DNA from 2 places in the Saccharopolyspora sp. NPDC000995 genome. Region 2 is predicted to be linked to the other one. Evidence: riboswitches for the same ligand, from Rfam matches in the RefSeq annotation. Region 2 holds a riboswitch; the other holds the start of a gene.
What was found. Region 2 has a riboswitch for S-adenosylmethionine ahead of ACWDKQ_RS03145 (methionine ABC transporter ATP-binding protein). Riboswitches for the same ligand answer to the same signal wherever they lie in the genome.

Region 1 (7,315 bases), on a different contig from region 2:
GAGGACGGCACCGGCCTGGTGCACATCGCGCCGGCCTTCGGTGAAGAGGACAAGGTCGTCACCGACGCCGCGAACATCGAGCCGGTGATCCCGGTCGACGCGCATGGCAAGTTCACCACCGAGGCCCCGCCGTACGAGGGGCTGCAGGTCTTCGACGCCAACAAGCAGATCATCCGCGATCTCAAGGACGCCGGGCTCCTGCTGCGGCACGAGACCTACGACCACCCTTACCCGCACTGCTGGCGCTGCGACAACGCGCTAATCCAGCGGGCGGTGTCGTCCTGGTTCGTGGCGGTCAGCCAGTTCAAGGACCGGATGGTCGAGCTGAACCAGCAGATCAACTGGGTGCCGGAGCACATCCGAAACGGTCAGTTCGGCAAGTGGCTGGAGAACGCCCGAGACTGGAACATCTCCCGGAACCGCTACTGGGGTTCGCCGATCCCGGTGTGGGTCTCCGACGACCCGGCCTACCCGCGCACCGACGTCTACGGTTCGCTGGACGAGCTGGAACGCGACTTCGGGGTGCGCCCGGCCAACCTGCACCGCCCGGAGATCGACGAGCTGACCCGGCCGAACCCGGACGACCCGACCGGGAAGTCGACGATGCGCCGGGTGCCGGAGGTGCTGGATTGCTGGTTCGAGTCCGGCTCGATGCCGTTCGCCCAGGTGCACTACCCGTTCGAGAACTCGGAGTGGTTCGAGCACCACTACCCGGGCGACTTCATCGTCGAGTACAACGGCCAGACCCGCGGCTGGTTCTACACGCTGCACGTGTTGGCGACCGCGCTGTTCGACCGCCCGGCCTTCGCCAGCGTGGTGGCGCACGGCATCGTGCTTGGCGACGACGGCCTGAAGATGTCGAAGTCCAAGCGCAACTACCCGGACGTCAACGAGGTCTTCGACCGCGACGGCTCGGACGCGATGCGCTGGTTCCTGATGTCCAGCCCGATCCTGCGCGGCGGTGACCTGGTGGTCACCGAGCGCGGCATCCGGGACGCGGTGCGGCAGGCGGTGCTGCCGCTGTGGAACTCCTGGTACTTCCTGGCGTTGTACGCCAACGCCGAGGGCATCTCGGGCGAGTTCGGAGTGGACAGCAAGCACGTGCTGGATCGCTACGTCCTGGCCAAGACCCACGAGCTGGTCGGCGACGTGCAGTCCGCATTGGACACCTTCGACCTCGCTGGGGCCTGCGCGGAGGTGCGCGACTTCCTCGAAGTGCTGACCAACTGGTACGTGCGGCGGTCCCGCGACCGCTTCTGGGCCGGTGACCGGGATGCCATCAACACGCTGCACACCGTGCTGGAGGTGACCTGCCGGGTGGTGGCGCCGATGCTGCCGCTGACCGCCGAGGCGGTCTGGCGCGGGCTGACCGGAGGCCGCTCCGTGCACCTGGCGGACTGGCCCCTGGTCAACGAGTTGCCCGCGGACGCCGCGCTGGTAACCGCGATGGACGAGGTGCGCCAGGTGTGCTCGGCCGCGTCGGCGTTGCGCAAATCCAACAAGCTGAGGGTGCGTTTGCCGCTGGCCAAGCTCGTGGTCGCCACCCCGGACGCGGAGGCGCTGCGGCCGTTCGCGGACCTGATCCGCGACGAGGTCAACGTCAAGGCACTCGAGCTGAGCACCGACGTCGCCGCGCACGGTCGCTTCGAGATCGCGGTGAACGCGCGGGCCGCCGGTCCGCGGCTGGGTCGCGACGTGCAGAAGGTGATCAAGGCGGTGAAGTCCGGCGAGTGGCAGCGCACCGGCGGCACCGTGGTCGCGGCGGGCATCGAATTGCAGGACGGCGAGTTCGAGGAGCGCCTGGTCTCCACCGATCCCGGCGCGGCCTCGCCGCTGCCCGGCGGCAAGGGGCTGGTGGTGCTGGACACCGAGGTGACCCCGGAGCTGGCGCTCGAAGGCTTGGCCCGCGACGTGGTCCGGGTCGTCCAGCAGGCCCGCAAGGAGGCGGACTTCCAGGTCTCCGACCGGATCACGGTGGCGATTTCGGCCCCTGCCGAGGTCCTGGCGGCCGTCGAGTCGCACCGCGACTTCATCGCGGGCGAAACCCTGGCGAACGACATCGAATCCGGCGATGTAGCGGACGGCTTCACCGGCAGCGTCGGTGAAGGCACCGAGATCAAGATCGCCGTCACCAGGGTCTGACGTGGCCGTCCCGGGTGGCACCGGCGACGAGGGCGGTGTCACCCGGGTGTCTTGGTGGTTGTTGATGTGGACGGTCCGTTCGCGCCGTCCACTGAGGCGAACAGGTCGTTCGCTGCACATCGACACCCCGGCGTTCCAAGTGTCGCCCTGGTGTCAGGGCGTGCAGTTGTGACCGCCGTGCGGGTGTCGAGATCGCCGCGTCGGCGCCGTGTGACGGAGACCGCTCCCACAGTTCGGGAATGGTGTTGCCCGCGGTGCGCGCGGTTTCCTAGAGTGCTGGACCGAAGGTCATGAGCGCCAGCGTCAAGCCCCGGCTTGCTGGCCGGCAACCCTCCAACCGCGGTGGGGTGCCCCGGGTGAAGACCTGGCCGGTCGTGCAGGGCGATCCGGCAAGCGCGGACCCCTCTGGGCGGGTCCGATGAGGCCCCCGAGGAGGCCGTCGTGTCGTCTGCCGTCATCGAAATCCCGGTGCAGTCCCATTTGGACTACCGGATTCCCGCCGTGGTCGGCGCCGCGCTGCAGGTCCCGCTGGTCAACGGCCAACGCATCGGATATGCGAATCTCGATCATGCGGCCAGCGCGCCGTGCCTGGAGTCCGTGCAGTCGGCGGTCAACGAGCTGCTGCCCTGGTACGCGAGCGTGCACCGCGGCGCGGGGTTCGCCTCCCAGGTGTGCACCCGGGTCTACGAGGGAGCGCGCGACGAGCTGCGGAACTTCGTCGGCGCCCGCCACACCGACTCGGTGATCTTCACCCGCAACACCACCGACGCCCTGAACCTGCTGGGACGCACGCTGCCGCGCGGCACGTCCGTCGTGGTCTTCGATACCGAGCACCACGCCGCGCTGCTGCCCTGGACCGGCCCGCGGGTGCGCCGCCTGCCCGCGCCGGAGACGCCGGCGGACGCCACCGCCGCGCTCGATGCCGCGCTGGCCGACTGCCCGGAGGGACCGCGGCTCGCGGTGATCACGGGTGCCTCCAACGTCACCGGGGAGCTGTGGCCCGTCGCGGAGCTGGCGCGGGTGGCTCGCCGCCGCGGTGCTCGCACGGTTCTCGACGCCGCGCAGCTCGCACCGCACCGGCCGGTCCGGATTCGCGAGCTCGACATCGACTACGTGGCGATCTCGGGGCACAAGCTCTACGCGCCGTTCGGTGCGGGCGCGCTGATCGGCCGCGCGGACTGGCTCAACGCCGCCGAGCCGTACCTCGCGGGTGGCGGCGCGACCCGTTTGGTGCAGGAGCGGTCGGTGAGCTGGGCGACGGGGCCGGAGCGGCATGAGGCGGGCTCGCCGAACACCGTCGGCGTGCACGCCTTGGCCAAGGCCTGCGCGACGCTCGCGGCGAACTGGACGGACGTCATCGAGCACGAGGAAGCGCTGCTGCACCGGCTGCGAGCCGGGCTTCGCGGCGTGCCGGGGCTGCGCGAACTCCGCCTGTTCGACGCCGATCACGACCGGGTCGGTGTGGTGAGCTTCACCGTCGACGGTCAGGACCCGGGCCTGCTGGCCACGGCGCTTTCCGCGGAGCACGGCATCGGCGTCCGCGACGGCTTGTTCTGCGCGCACGTGGCCACGCGGCGGCTGCTCTCGCGGGCGGGCTCGGACACCGAGCGCGCGGTCCGCGTCAGCGTCGGGCTGGGCAGCACAGCAGAGCACGTCGACCGCCTCGTGAACGCGCTGCGGAGGCTGGTGGCCGAAGGCCCGACTTGGCGCTACGAGCAGGTCGACGGCCGCTGGGTGCCAGTCAACGACCCGCGCCCCGCGCCCGCCTTCCTCGACTGACGGGGCTCCGCCACGCCTGGTCACGGCCCGTAAGTGAATTGCGGCGTCTTGGCACGGCGACATAGCACCCGAAAACACTCACGGGTCCTGTTCTTTGTCTTGAAGCGCCGAAGCGCTTAGCCCACACTCGCGACTTGCACCGCCGCGGGGCCTTAGGCCCAACGTGTTCAAGGGCGCATCGCGGGGAGTGGTCCTGCCGAACCGGGTGCGGGCGGGTTCAGGGACAATGGTGGTCGTGAGCACCGAGCAGTCCTCCCCGAGGGAGTCCTCAGCAGAGCAGGCGGGCACCGAACCGACTGCCGCAGAACAGGCGTCCGAGACGCAGACCGGGGCGGCGGAGGAGTCGCCCAAGCGCGGGTCCGGGAAGCTGCTCGGGTTGTTGGGCGGGGTCGCCGTGGTGGCCTTGGGCGTCGACATCCTCACCAAGGTCGCCGTCGTGGCGAACTTGGAGGGCAACCCGCCGGTCAAGCTGCTCGGCGGTCTGCTCTACCTCGACGTGCTCCGCAACCCCGGTGCCGCGTTCTCGCTGGCCACCGGCATGACGTGGCTGCTCGCGCTGCTCGCGATCGCCGTCGTCGGGGTGATCATCTGGCTGGCGCCGAAGCTGCGCTCGCCGGGTTGGGCGGTGGGCCTCGGCCTGGTGCTCGGCGGGGCCTGCGGCAACCTGGTCGACCGGATCTTCCGCGCCCCGGGCCCGTTGCAGGGGCACGTGGTGGACTTCCTGTCGGTGTTCGCGCCGGGTGGCACGGTGTGGCCGGTGTTCAACGTCGCCGACTCGTGCATCGTCTGCGGCGGCATCCTGGTCGTGCTGATGTCGCTGCTGGGCCGCGACTACGACGGCACGGTGCACCGCAAGAAGAAGGCTTCGGGGTCGTGAGCGACCTCCGAACGCTGCCGGTTCCCGAGGGGCTGGACGGCATGCGGGTGGACGCGGGCCTCTCGAAGCTGCTGGGCCTTTCCCGCAGCGCCGTCGCCTCGCTGGCGGAATCCGGTGACGTGCTCGTCGACGGCAACCCGGCCGGCAAGTCGGACCGGTTGGCCGCCGGGGCGTGGCTGGAGGTGACGCTTCCGCCGGCGCAACAGCCGCTGCAGGTCGTCGCGGTGCCGGTAGACGGGCTGCGGATCCTGCACCAGGACGACGACATCGTTGTGGTGGACAAGCCGATCGGCGTCGCGGTGCACCCGAGCCCCGGCTGGGAAGGACCGACGGTGGTCGGCGGGCTCGCTGCGGCGGGCGTGCGTATCGCGACTTCCGGGGCCGCCGAGCGGCAGGGCGTCGTGCACCGGCTGGACGCGGGCACCACCGGTGTCATGGTCGTCGCCAAGAGCGAGCACGCGTACTCGGTGCTCAAGCGCGCCTTCAAGGAACGCACCGTCGACAAGCGGTACCACGCCGTGGTGCAGGGACACCCGGACCCGAGCCGCGGCACCATCGACGCGCCGATCGACCGGCATCCGCGCCACGACTACAAGTTCGCGGTCGTCACCGGCGGAAAGCCCAGCATCACCCACTACGAGACGGTGGAGGCCTTCCGCGCGGCATCGCTGGTGGACGTGAAGCTCGAAACCGGGCGCACGCACCAGATTCGGGTGCACTTCGCGGCGATCAAGCACCCCTGCGTCGGCGACCTGACCTACGGCGCGGACCCGGTGCTGGCCCGGCGGCTGGCCATCACCAGGCAGTGGTTGCACGCGCGCAGCCTCTCATTCGAGCATCCCTCCGGTGGCTGGGCAACCTTCGAGAGCCAGTACCCCGCCGATCTCCGGCACGCGCTGGAGGAGCTCCGCGACCAGGACGGTTGAGCAGGGTACGGTGTCGGACAAGCCTGTTACGAGCAAGGGGGCTTGATGGCACAGTCGAGATCGTTCGAGGGGGCGGACGAGCCGACTCCGCCCACGGGCATCCCGGTGGTCGACCCGGGAGCCGACGCGGAGACCCCGCCGAGCGGTTTCACCAGCCTCGGCGACGTCATCAGCGCAGACGACATCGGCACGGCGCCGCCGTCGGTGTTCGGCGCCCCGGAACCGGAGGGTTCGCGGGGCGACGCGGGGGACTGGCCGAAGCTGGAGTACCGCAGCCGCAACAAGCCGGAACGCCCCAAGCGCAACAACCCGCTGAACTTCTTCCGCCGGGACAAGGGCGCGTGAGCCTTCTGAGCAGCCGTAGCAGCACAAGTGGCTCAATGCTGCGACCGCCTACAGCGCTTTGAGTTCTTCGACCACTTCTCGGACCGAGGACTTCGCGTCGCCGAAGAGCATCGCGGTCTTCTGGTCGGTGTAGAGCGGGTTGTCCACTCCCGCGAAGCCCGCTCGCATCGAGCGCTTCAGGACGATGACCGCCTTCGCCTGGTCGACGTTGAGGATCGGCATGCCGTAGATCGGCGAGTTCGGGTCGGTTCGGGCCGCCGGGTTGGTGACGTCGTTGGCACCGATCACCAGCGCGATGTCGGTGCGGGCGAACTCGTCGTTGATCTCGTCCATCTCCTTGAGTTGCTCGTAGGGCACGTCCGCTTCGGCGAGCAGCACGTTCATGTGGCCAGGCATCCGGCCCGCGACCGGGTGGATCGCGTAGTCGACGACGACCCCCTTGTCCGCCAACAACTTCGCCATGTCCTGCACGGCGTGCTGGGCCTGCGCGACCGCCATGCCGTAGCCGGGCACCACGATCACCTGACCCGCGTAGGCGAGCTGGACCGCCACGTCCGCCGCGCTGACCGAGCGCACCGTGCCGCCGCCGGTGACCGCCGGTGCCGCGGTCTCGCCGCCGCCGAACCCACCGGCCACGATCGATGGGATCGACCTGTTCATCGCCTTGGCCATCTGGTCGGTGAGGATCGAACCAGACGCGCCCACCAACATGCCCGCCACGATCATCGCGGTGTTGCTCAACGCCAGTCCGGCCGCTGCCGCGGACAGCCCGGTGAACGCGTTGAGCAGCGACACCACCACCGGCATGTCGGCCCCGCCGATCGGCAGCACCACCGCGATCCCGGCCAGCCCCGCCAGCACCAGCACCGCCACCAGCAGCAGTTCGGCGCTGCCGCCCAGCCCGATCGCCACGGCGCAGCCGACCGCCCCGGCCAGCAGCAGCACGTTTAGCGGCATCTGCAGGCGGCCGACGCTGATCGGGCGGGCCGGCACGATCTCCTGCAGCTTGCCGAAGGCGACCAGCGAGCCCCAGAACGAGATCGATCCGATGATCGCCGCGAACAACGTCGCGATCGCCACGTTGGCGGGTTCGCCCTGGAAACCGGTGGTCTCCCGGAACTCCACCCAAGCGGTCAGCGCCACCGCGCCGCCGCCGACGCCGTTGAACAGCGCGACCATCTGCGGCATCGCGGTCATCTTCACCCGCCGCGCGGCCGGTACCCCGATGACCGTGCCGATCACCAAG
Region 2 (7,315 bases):
CCGGGATGGGGACAACCCCGAAACTTCGTCCCCGCTGGACGGAGGTCCTCCTGCCCGGAGGCACGGCAGTCAGGATTGCGATGAAGTTCGGTTTGTTCGCGAAGGCGACGGTAGTGGCGAGCATCGTGGTCTGCGGTGGCGCGCCGATGGTGGTGGCGTCTCCAAGTGCGCCGCCAGCCGCACGAGCGGCCGTTTGGGACCGGCTGGCGAAGTGCGAGTCGGGCGGGAACTGGTCCGCCAACACCGGCAACGGCTACTTCGGCGGCCTGCAGTTCAACCGCCGAACGTGGGCGGCCCACGGCGGCGAGAAGTACAACCGGTACCCGCACCGGGCCTCGCGGGAGCAGCAGATCGTCATCGCGGAAGCGCTGCGCAGCACCCGGGGCGGATTCGGCGCCTGGCCCGCGTGCGCGCGGAAGCTGGGCTTGCCGAGGTGAGGTGATCAACTCGATTCGTGGGCCCGGATCCCACGGGCGAGGGGAGGGTGGGACCGGCCCGAGCGCGTTGCGTGCTCGGGCCGGACTCATGTTCCGGCCCGAGCCGATCATGGAAACCGCTGGTGTCAGCGACGTGTGATATGTCACCAAGGCGGGCAGCGCTCCGTTAATGCACCGTCGGCGGTACCCCCGAATGGGTCAAAGCGGGGCGATCTCGCTTACTGATCGTGCTTGGTTGCGCGGCAAAGCGCTGTAACGCAGGTCACATGATCGATCGGACTTCTTGGCTACCGCCATTGATCACGCTAGAGTCTCGGCCTCGTAACCGATGACAACCAGTCATGGGGAACGCCCGTTAGTCTCGCCGGTGTACGTCGGGGAAGCGGGCCACGGGCAAAGGCGCTCGCGGTCGGCTAGGACGGCGCTTGGCTACGGGAGTCGGATACAGACGCGAAGCACGAAGGTTGTGTGCCCGCAAGGACCGAGGGAGTCAAGCGACGACATGGGTCTCGCCCGACACCGCCCCCGTTCCGAAACGCGCGAGCGCGACTTCCGCCTTCGGGAGGTAACGACCCTGTGAACGGACGCGGCGAGCCCAGCTATCCCGGCCATGCCCATCGGTCGGACGACGGCTACTGGGCCGAATCCTTCGAACCTGCGACGGACTGGTTCACCCCGGTTCAGGCCGACCAGCACACCGCTGTCGGACTCCTGGACCGTCCGGAGCCGCAGCACTACCCGGCCGAGGACCACCCGAGCTTCCCGCCGGGAGCGCTCGAGATCACCTCGGCGGACATCTACGAGGTGCTCGGGCCGGACGCCGAGGACATGCTCGCGACCGCCGAGATCGACATCGACGAGGTCATCCGGCTGATCAGCGCCGAGACCATCGTCCTGCCGCCGCTGGTCATCCCGGAGGCGCTGCCGGAGGGCGAGGAGAGCGACGCCCCGCCACAGGAGGTCGTCGAGGCGATCACCACCTGGAAGCGGCGCTTCCTCAAGGGCGCGGTGGCCGGCGTGCTGCTCACCCTCACCGGCACCGGCGGCGCGGCCGCCGCCATGGACAAGTCCGTGACCGTCGAGATCGACGGGCATGACCGCACGATCAGCACCTACGAGGGCACCGTCGGTGAAGTCCTGGAGGACGAGGGCATCACCGTCGGCCAGCACGACGCGCTGAGCCCCTCCCCGCAGGCCAAGGTCAGCCACGGCGACACCATCACCCTCGACCGCGGACGGCTGCTGAAGCTGACCGTCGATGGCGAGCAGCGTGAGGAATGGGTCCGCTCGGTTACGGTGGACCAGGCGCTGCGCCAGTTCGGCGTCCAGGCCGACGGCGCGTGGGTCTCCGCCGACCGCACCATGGCCGTGCCCGAGCAGGGCATGGACCTGGTCGTCAAGACCAGCAAGAACATCACCATCATCGACGGGGCGAACGAGCCGCGGCAGCTGACCACCACCGCCGTCGACATCGACGAGCTGGTCCGGGAGCAGAAGCTCGAACTCGGCCCCGAGGACGCGATCACCCCCGGCGGCGACCAGCGACTCGCCAGCGGCGCCGAGGTGCGCATCGACCGCACCGGCAGCACGGTGATCAACGTGACCTTGCCGGTCCAGCCTCCGGTGCAGGAGATCGTCGACAACACGATGTTCAAGGGCGAGGAGCGGGTCGAGTTCCCCGGCGTGCCCGGCGAAAAGATCGTGTTCACCCGGGTAACCACCCGCAACGGCGAGGAGACCGGCCGGGAATCCGTCGGCGAGAAGATCACCAAGGAAGCCCAGCCCAAGGTCGTGCGGATCGGCGGCAAGCAGCCCCCGACCTCCGGGGTCTGGGACAAGCTGGCGCAGTGCGAGGCCACCGGGAACTGGGCGGCCAACACCGGCAACGGCTACTACGGCGGCCTGCAGTTCAACAAGTCGACCTGGGATGCCTACGGCGGCGACCAGTACGCGCCGTACCCGCACCAGGCCAGCCGCGAGCAGCAGATCGCGGTGGCGGAGAAGATCCGCGCGGCGCGGGGCGGCGGCTACGGCGCCTGGCCGGGTTGCTCCTCGAAGCTCGGCCTGTGAGCTGACCTTCCGGGTATCAGGCCATATCGTCAGGTGAGGGGTACCCGCGGACCAGTTCGGACGCCACGGGTGCCCCTCGCTCGTCACCTGGTCGGGGTGGTGAGTTCGGGCGCGGGTAGTTTTTCGGTGTGGACGACCAGCAGGCGACGCTGCTCGGCCCGGCCGATGTGCGACGGCTGGCCGAGGAACTCGACATCCGACCGACTAAGAAGCTCGGCCAGAACTTCGTGCACGACCCGAACACCGTGCGCCGGATCGTGGCCGCCGCGTCGGTCTCCGCCGCCGACGTCGTGCTGGAGGTCGGCCCCGGCCTTGGCTCGCTGACCCTCGCCCTGCTGCCCGCTGCGGGCGCCGTAACGGCGGTCGAGATCGATCCGGTGCTCGCGGCGCGGCTACCGCGCACCGCCGCCGAGTTCGCCCCGGCGCTGGCCGATCGGCTCACCGTGATCGAGGCCGACGCCTTGCGGGTCCGCGCCGAGGACTTCCCGGCGCCGCCGACCGCGCTCGTCGCGAACCTCCCGTACAACGTCGCCGTGCCGGTGGTGCTGCACCTGCTGGCCGAGTTGCCGAGCCTGGCGCATGGTCTTGTCATGGTGCAGTCCGAGGTCGCCGACCGGATGGCCGCCAAGCCGGGCGGCCGCGTCTACGGCGTGCCGAGCGCCAAGGCTGCGTGGTTCGCCGACGTGCGCCGCGCGGGCCCGGTGCCGCGCAAGGTGTTCTGGCCGGTGCCCAATGTGGACTCCGGCTTGGTGTCGTTCCAGCGCATCGAGCCGCCGTCGACCGCGCCGCGCCAGGACGTCTTCCGCGTGGTGAACGCGGCGTTCGCCCAGCGACGCAAGACGTTGCGCGCCGCGCTGTCCGGCTGGGCCGGATCCGCGGCTCGGGCGGAGGAGGTTCTCCGGGCCGCTGGGGTGGATCCGGCGGTTCGCGGTGAGCAGTTGGAGATCGGCGATTTCGCGCGCATCGCAGAGGCTGCGGCTACCGAAAGTGGTCGCTGAACCACCCGTCAGGCCCCTTGCCCATCCGAGACCGATCCGCTACCCGGAGTCACCGACAACACCTGGCGTGCCGGGAAAATTCCCCTTCGTCCGGGTGTGTGATTTGGCAAACGATTTCGGAAAGTGACGACTATCAACTTGCGCTGGAATCCGCCAGTGGGGTCTACTATTCGGGAAATCCATCCCGAGCGGCCGAGAGACCTGGCTCCGCGAAGCCGCAGCAACCACCCGGTGGGCAGGTGCTAACGCCAGGACCGATGGAGTTGTTGTGGAGTCCAACGCACTGCCAGCCGGCCCGCCTGCGGGTCAAACCCGAGCCCAGCTGGCCCGATCCCGGCGAAACCACATCCGGAGGCTGCTGACGCAGCGTCGCGTCATCGACCATGGGCGTCGCACCACCACCGCCTGTCGTCGCGAGATGTGACCCAGCTCTTCCTCTCTTTCCGAAGTTCCTTGGCCTGTCGCCCTTTCGCGTGCGCGGCCGTCGCGAGCTGATGTGGAGCCGATCGTGATCACAGTCGAGAACCTGACCAAGTCCTTCCAGTACAACAACGGAACCGTCCGCGCCCTCGACGGCGTGACGATGGAGGTTTCGGCCGGCGCGGTGTGCGGTGTGGTCGGTCCGAGCGGGGCCGGCAAGTCCACCCTGGCCCGGTGCATCGCGCTGCTGGAGAAGCCGGACAGCGGTGCCATCCGCGTCGACGGCACCGACCTGGTTTCCCTCGGCGGCAAGTCCCTTCGCGCCGCGCGCCGACAGATCGGCGTTGTGCCGCAAGGAGATTCGCTGCTGCGCCAGCGCACTGCCGCGGGCAACGTCGCGTTGCCGCTGGAAGCGGCCGGTATCAGCGGCCCGCAGCGGCGCACCCGCGTCGGCGAGCTGCTGGACCTCGTGGGCCTGACCGACAAGGCCTCGGTCTACCCCGACCAGCTCTCCGGCGGGCAGCGCCAGCGCATCGCGGTGGCGCGTGCGCTGGCCGCCAAGCCTTCGGTGCTGCTGGCCGACGAGCCGACCTCGGCGCTCGACCCGGGCACCACCGACTCGGTGCTCACCGTGCTGGACCGCGCCCGCGCTGAACTGGGTGTCACCGTGCTCGTGGTCACCCACGACATGGCCGTGGTGCGCAAGATCGCCGACGATGTCGCGGTGCTGGAGAACGGCCGGGTGGTCGAGCACGGCAAGGTCCTCGACCTGGTCGCCGAGCCCGGCAGCCGGGTGGGCACCACGCTGCTGCCGGACACCGACCAGGCCGAGTCGTTCAAGCCAGCCGGCGGTCGGCACGACGTCGTCGCCGAGGTCGTGCTGGTCGGCTTCGCCGCGGTCGGCGCGCTGCTGCCGGAGGCCGCCAGCAGGTTCGGGGTCGACCTCGCGATCCTGGGCGGGGGGCTGACCCGGCTGGGGGACACGCCGGTAGCGAAGTTCAAGGTCGGCCTGAGCGGCGAGCGCGCCGAGTCGGCCCTGAAGTGGATGGTCGATCGGGACGCGCATGTGCGACGTGCCCCGGTTTGCGTTGACGGAGCTGCTGCGTGAGTGATGTGACCCCCTGGTCGGAGGTCCTTGGACTACTTGGTGAAGCGACGGTCGACACGCTCTACATGGTGTTGGTGTCAACCCTGCTGGCAGTGCTGGGAGGGCTGCCGCTCGGCGTGCTTCTGCATCTGACCTCGCCGGTCGGCCTGAGCCCGAAACCCGTGCTGTACCGGGTGCTCGGCGTGGTCGTCGACGTGGTGCGGTCCGTGCCGTTCGTCGTGCTGCTGGTAGTCCTGGCGTCGTTCACCCGGCTGCTGATCGGCACGTCGATCGGCAGCTCCGCGGTGATCGTCCCGCTGACCATCGGCGCCGTCCCGTTCTTCGCGCGGTTGACGCAGAACGCGTTGCGCGAGGTCAGCTTCACCGTGGTCGAGGCCGCGATCACGACTGGATCGAGCCGGCTGCGGATCGTGTGGACGGTGCTGCTCGGCGAGGCGCGGGCCGCGCTGGTCGGCGCGGTCGGCGTCACCGCGGTGGCGCTGATCGGCTACGCCGCGATGGCCGGTGCGATCGGCGGCGGCGGGCTGGGCACGACCGCGATCCAGGACGGCTACCAGGGCTACGACGACCGGATCCTGTGGGCATCCGTCGTCGTGCTCGGCGTGCTGGCCTTCGCGATGCAGCTGATCACCGACCGCACCGCGAAGCTGGTCGACCGGCGGCGAACCGCTACCAGCTGACACCCCCGGAGCCACCCCTTGCCTGGGGACCTTCCCACTCTGTCCAGAAAGGACAAACCCTGATGCGTTTGCGTTTTGCTGCCCTGGTGGCCGTGGCCGGCCTGGCGCTGGCCGCGTGCGGGAGCGGCGGCAGCTCGGCCGCCGAGGACCCGAACGCCCCGCTGCGGATCGCGGTCAGCCCGACCCCGCACGGCGAGATCCTGCAGTACGTCAAGGACAACTTGGCGCAGCAGGCCGGGATCGGCATCGAGATCACGAAGTTCGACGACTACAACCGGCCGAACGAAGCCGTCGCGCACGGTGAGCTGGACGCGAACTACTTCCAGCACCAGCCCTACCTGGATGAGTACACCAAGCAGCGCGGTGGCGACTTCGTCTGGATCCAGGCGGTGCACCTGGAGCCGCTGGCGGTGTACTCCAAGCAGTTCAAGTCGCTGCAGGAGATCCCGAACGGCGCGACGGTCACGCTCTCCAACGACCCGGCGAACCAGTTCCGCGGGCTGAAGCTGCTGGAGCAGGGTGGCCTGCTGGGGCTCAAGCCGGAGGCAGCGGTGGGCACCCGGCTGGAGTCGGCGATCGCCGAGAACCCCAAGAAAATCCAGCTCAAGGACCTGTCGCCGGACCAGCTGCCGCGCTCGGTCGATGACGCCGCCGCCGCAGTTGTCAACGGCAACTACGCGATCAAGGCGAACCTGCAGAACCCGATCGCAGTGGAGAGCCCGGCGAACAACCCGTACGCCAACGGCCTGGTGACCACCCCGGCCCTGGCCAAGGACCCGCGGATCCTGAAGCTCGCCGAGCTGCTGCGTTCCCAGCAGGTCAAGGACTTCATCAACCAGAAGTACGGCGGCGTCGCCGTCATCCCGGCGTCCTGACCGGAGTTCCCTCGGAGGTGAGGGGCACCCTTGAGTGGTTTAGCCGATGGTTTAGCCGCCCAAGGGTGCCCCTACCTCGTTTGTGTGCTGTCTTGGAGCCCGGTTTCGGGGTTTTTCTTTGAATCGGCGCTTAGCCCAACCTCGCAACTTGCACCGCCGAGGGTTCTCAGACCTCGCCTGGCGAGGACAGCCCCAGCGCTGCGTCATGGTGATACGCAAGTCGGGGATCGGCGGAGTCCACGTGGCGACCGTAATTCCCGCAGGGGACCGCGACCCGCACCGCCGAGAAAGGTCAGCCGGAAAGGATCTCAAGGTGCAGGGAAGCAAGCGGTGGGCTTTCGCGGACACGTACGCTCTAAGAGTGCTCTCCGTGGTTCCTACCCCCATCACCGTTCGCGTCCCGGCCAAGGTGAACCTGCACCTGTCGGTCGGTGACCCGCGCCCGGACGGCTACCACGAGCTGGTCACCGTCTTCCAGGCGCTGTCGATGACCGACGAGGTCACCGTGCTCGTCGCCGAGGAACCGGGCATCGACGTGCACGGCGAGGGCGCGGATTCGGTGCCCACCGGGCCCAGCAACCTCGCGTGGAAGGCCGTGCAGCTGCTCGCCGAGCACAGCGGGCGGGATCCGGAGGAACCCGGGGTGCGGCTGTCGATCAGCAAGGGCATCCCGGTCGCTGGCGGGATGGCCGGGGGCAGCGCCGACGCGGCGGCGACGCTGCTGGCA

Region 1: it holds a riboswitch for S-adenosylmethionine, as region 2 does, so the genes downstream of both, ACWDKQ_RS06700 (aminotransferase class V-fold PLP-dependent enzyme) here and ACWDKQ_RS03145 (methionine ABC transporter ATP-binding protein) in region 2, are expected to answer to the same signal.

Annotation. Positions count from the first base shown of each region.
Region 1 covers NZ_JBSFLZ010000012.1:3,164-10,478, reverse strand. The annotation lists gene ileS (isoleucine--tRNA ligase) at 1-2,142, shown strand, start outside; SAM riboswitch class IV at 2,429-2,544, shown strand; gene ACWDKQ_RS06700 (aminotransferase class V-fold PLP-dependent enzyme) at 2,584-3,921, shown strand; gene lspA (signal peptidase II) at 4,148-4,798, shown strand; gene ACWDKQ_RS06690 (RluA family pseudouridine synthase) at 4,840-5,724, shown strand; gene ACWDKQ_RS06685 (hypothetical protein) at 5,770-6,069, shown strand; gene ACWDKQ_RS06680 (NAD(P)(+) transhydrogenase (Re/Si-specific) subunit beta) at 6,118-7,315, opposite strand, start outside.
Region 2 covers NZ_JBSFLZ010000004.1:98,744-106,058, reverse strand. The annotation lists partial or broken gene ACWDKQ_RS03160 (transglycosylase family protein) at 186-437, shown strand; gene ACWDKQ_RS03155 (transglycosylase family protein) at 1,014-2,507, shown strand; gene rsmA (16S rRNA (adenine(1518)-N(6)/adenine(1519)-N(6))-dimethyltransferase RsmA) at 2,636-3,505, shown strand; SAM riboswitch class I at 3,682-3,769, shown strand; gene ACWDKQ_RS03145 (methionine ABC transporter ATP-binding protein) at 4,014-5,033, shown strand; gene ACWDKQ_RS03140 (ABC transporter permease subunit) at 5,030-5,713, shown strand; gene ACWDKQ_RS03135 (MetQ/NlpA family ABC transporter substrate-binding protein) at 5,776-6,588, shown strand; gene ACWDKQ_RS03130 (4-(cytidine 5'-diphospho)-2-C-methyl-D-erythritol kinase) at 6,959-7,315, shown strand, end outside.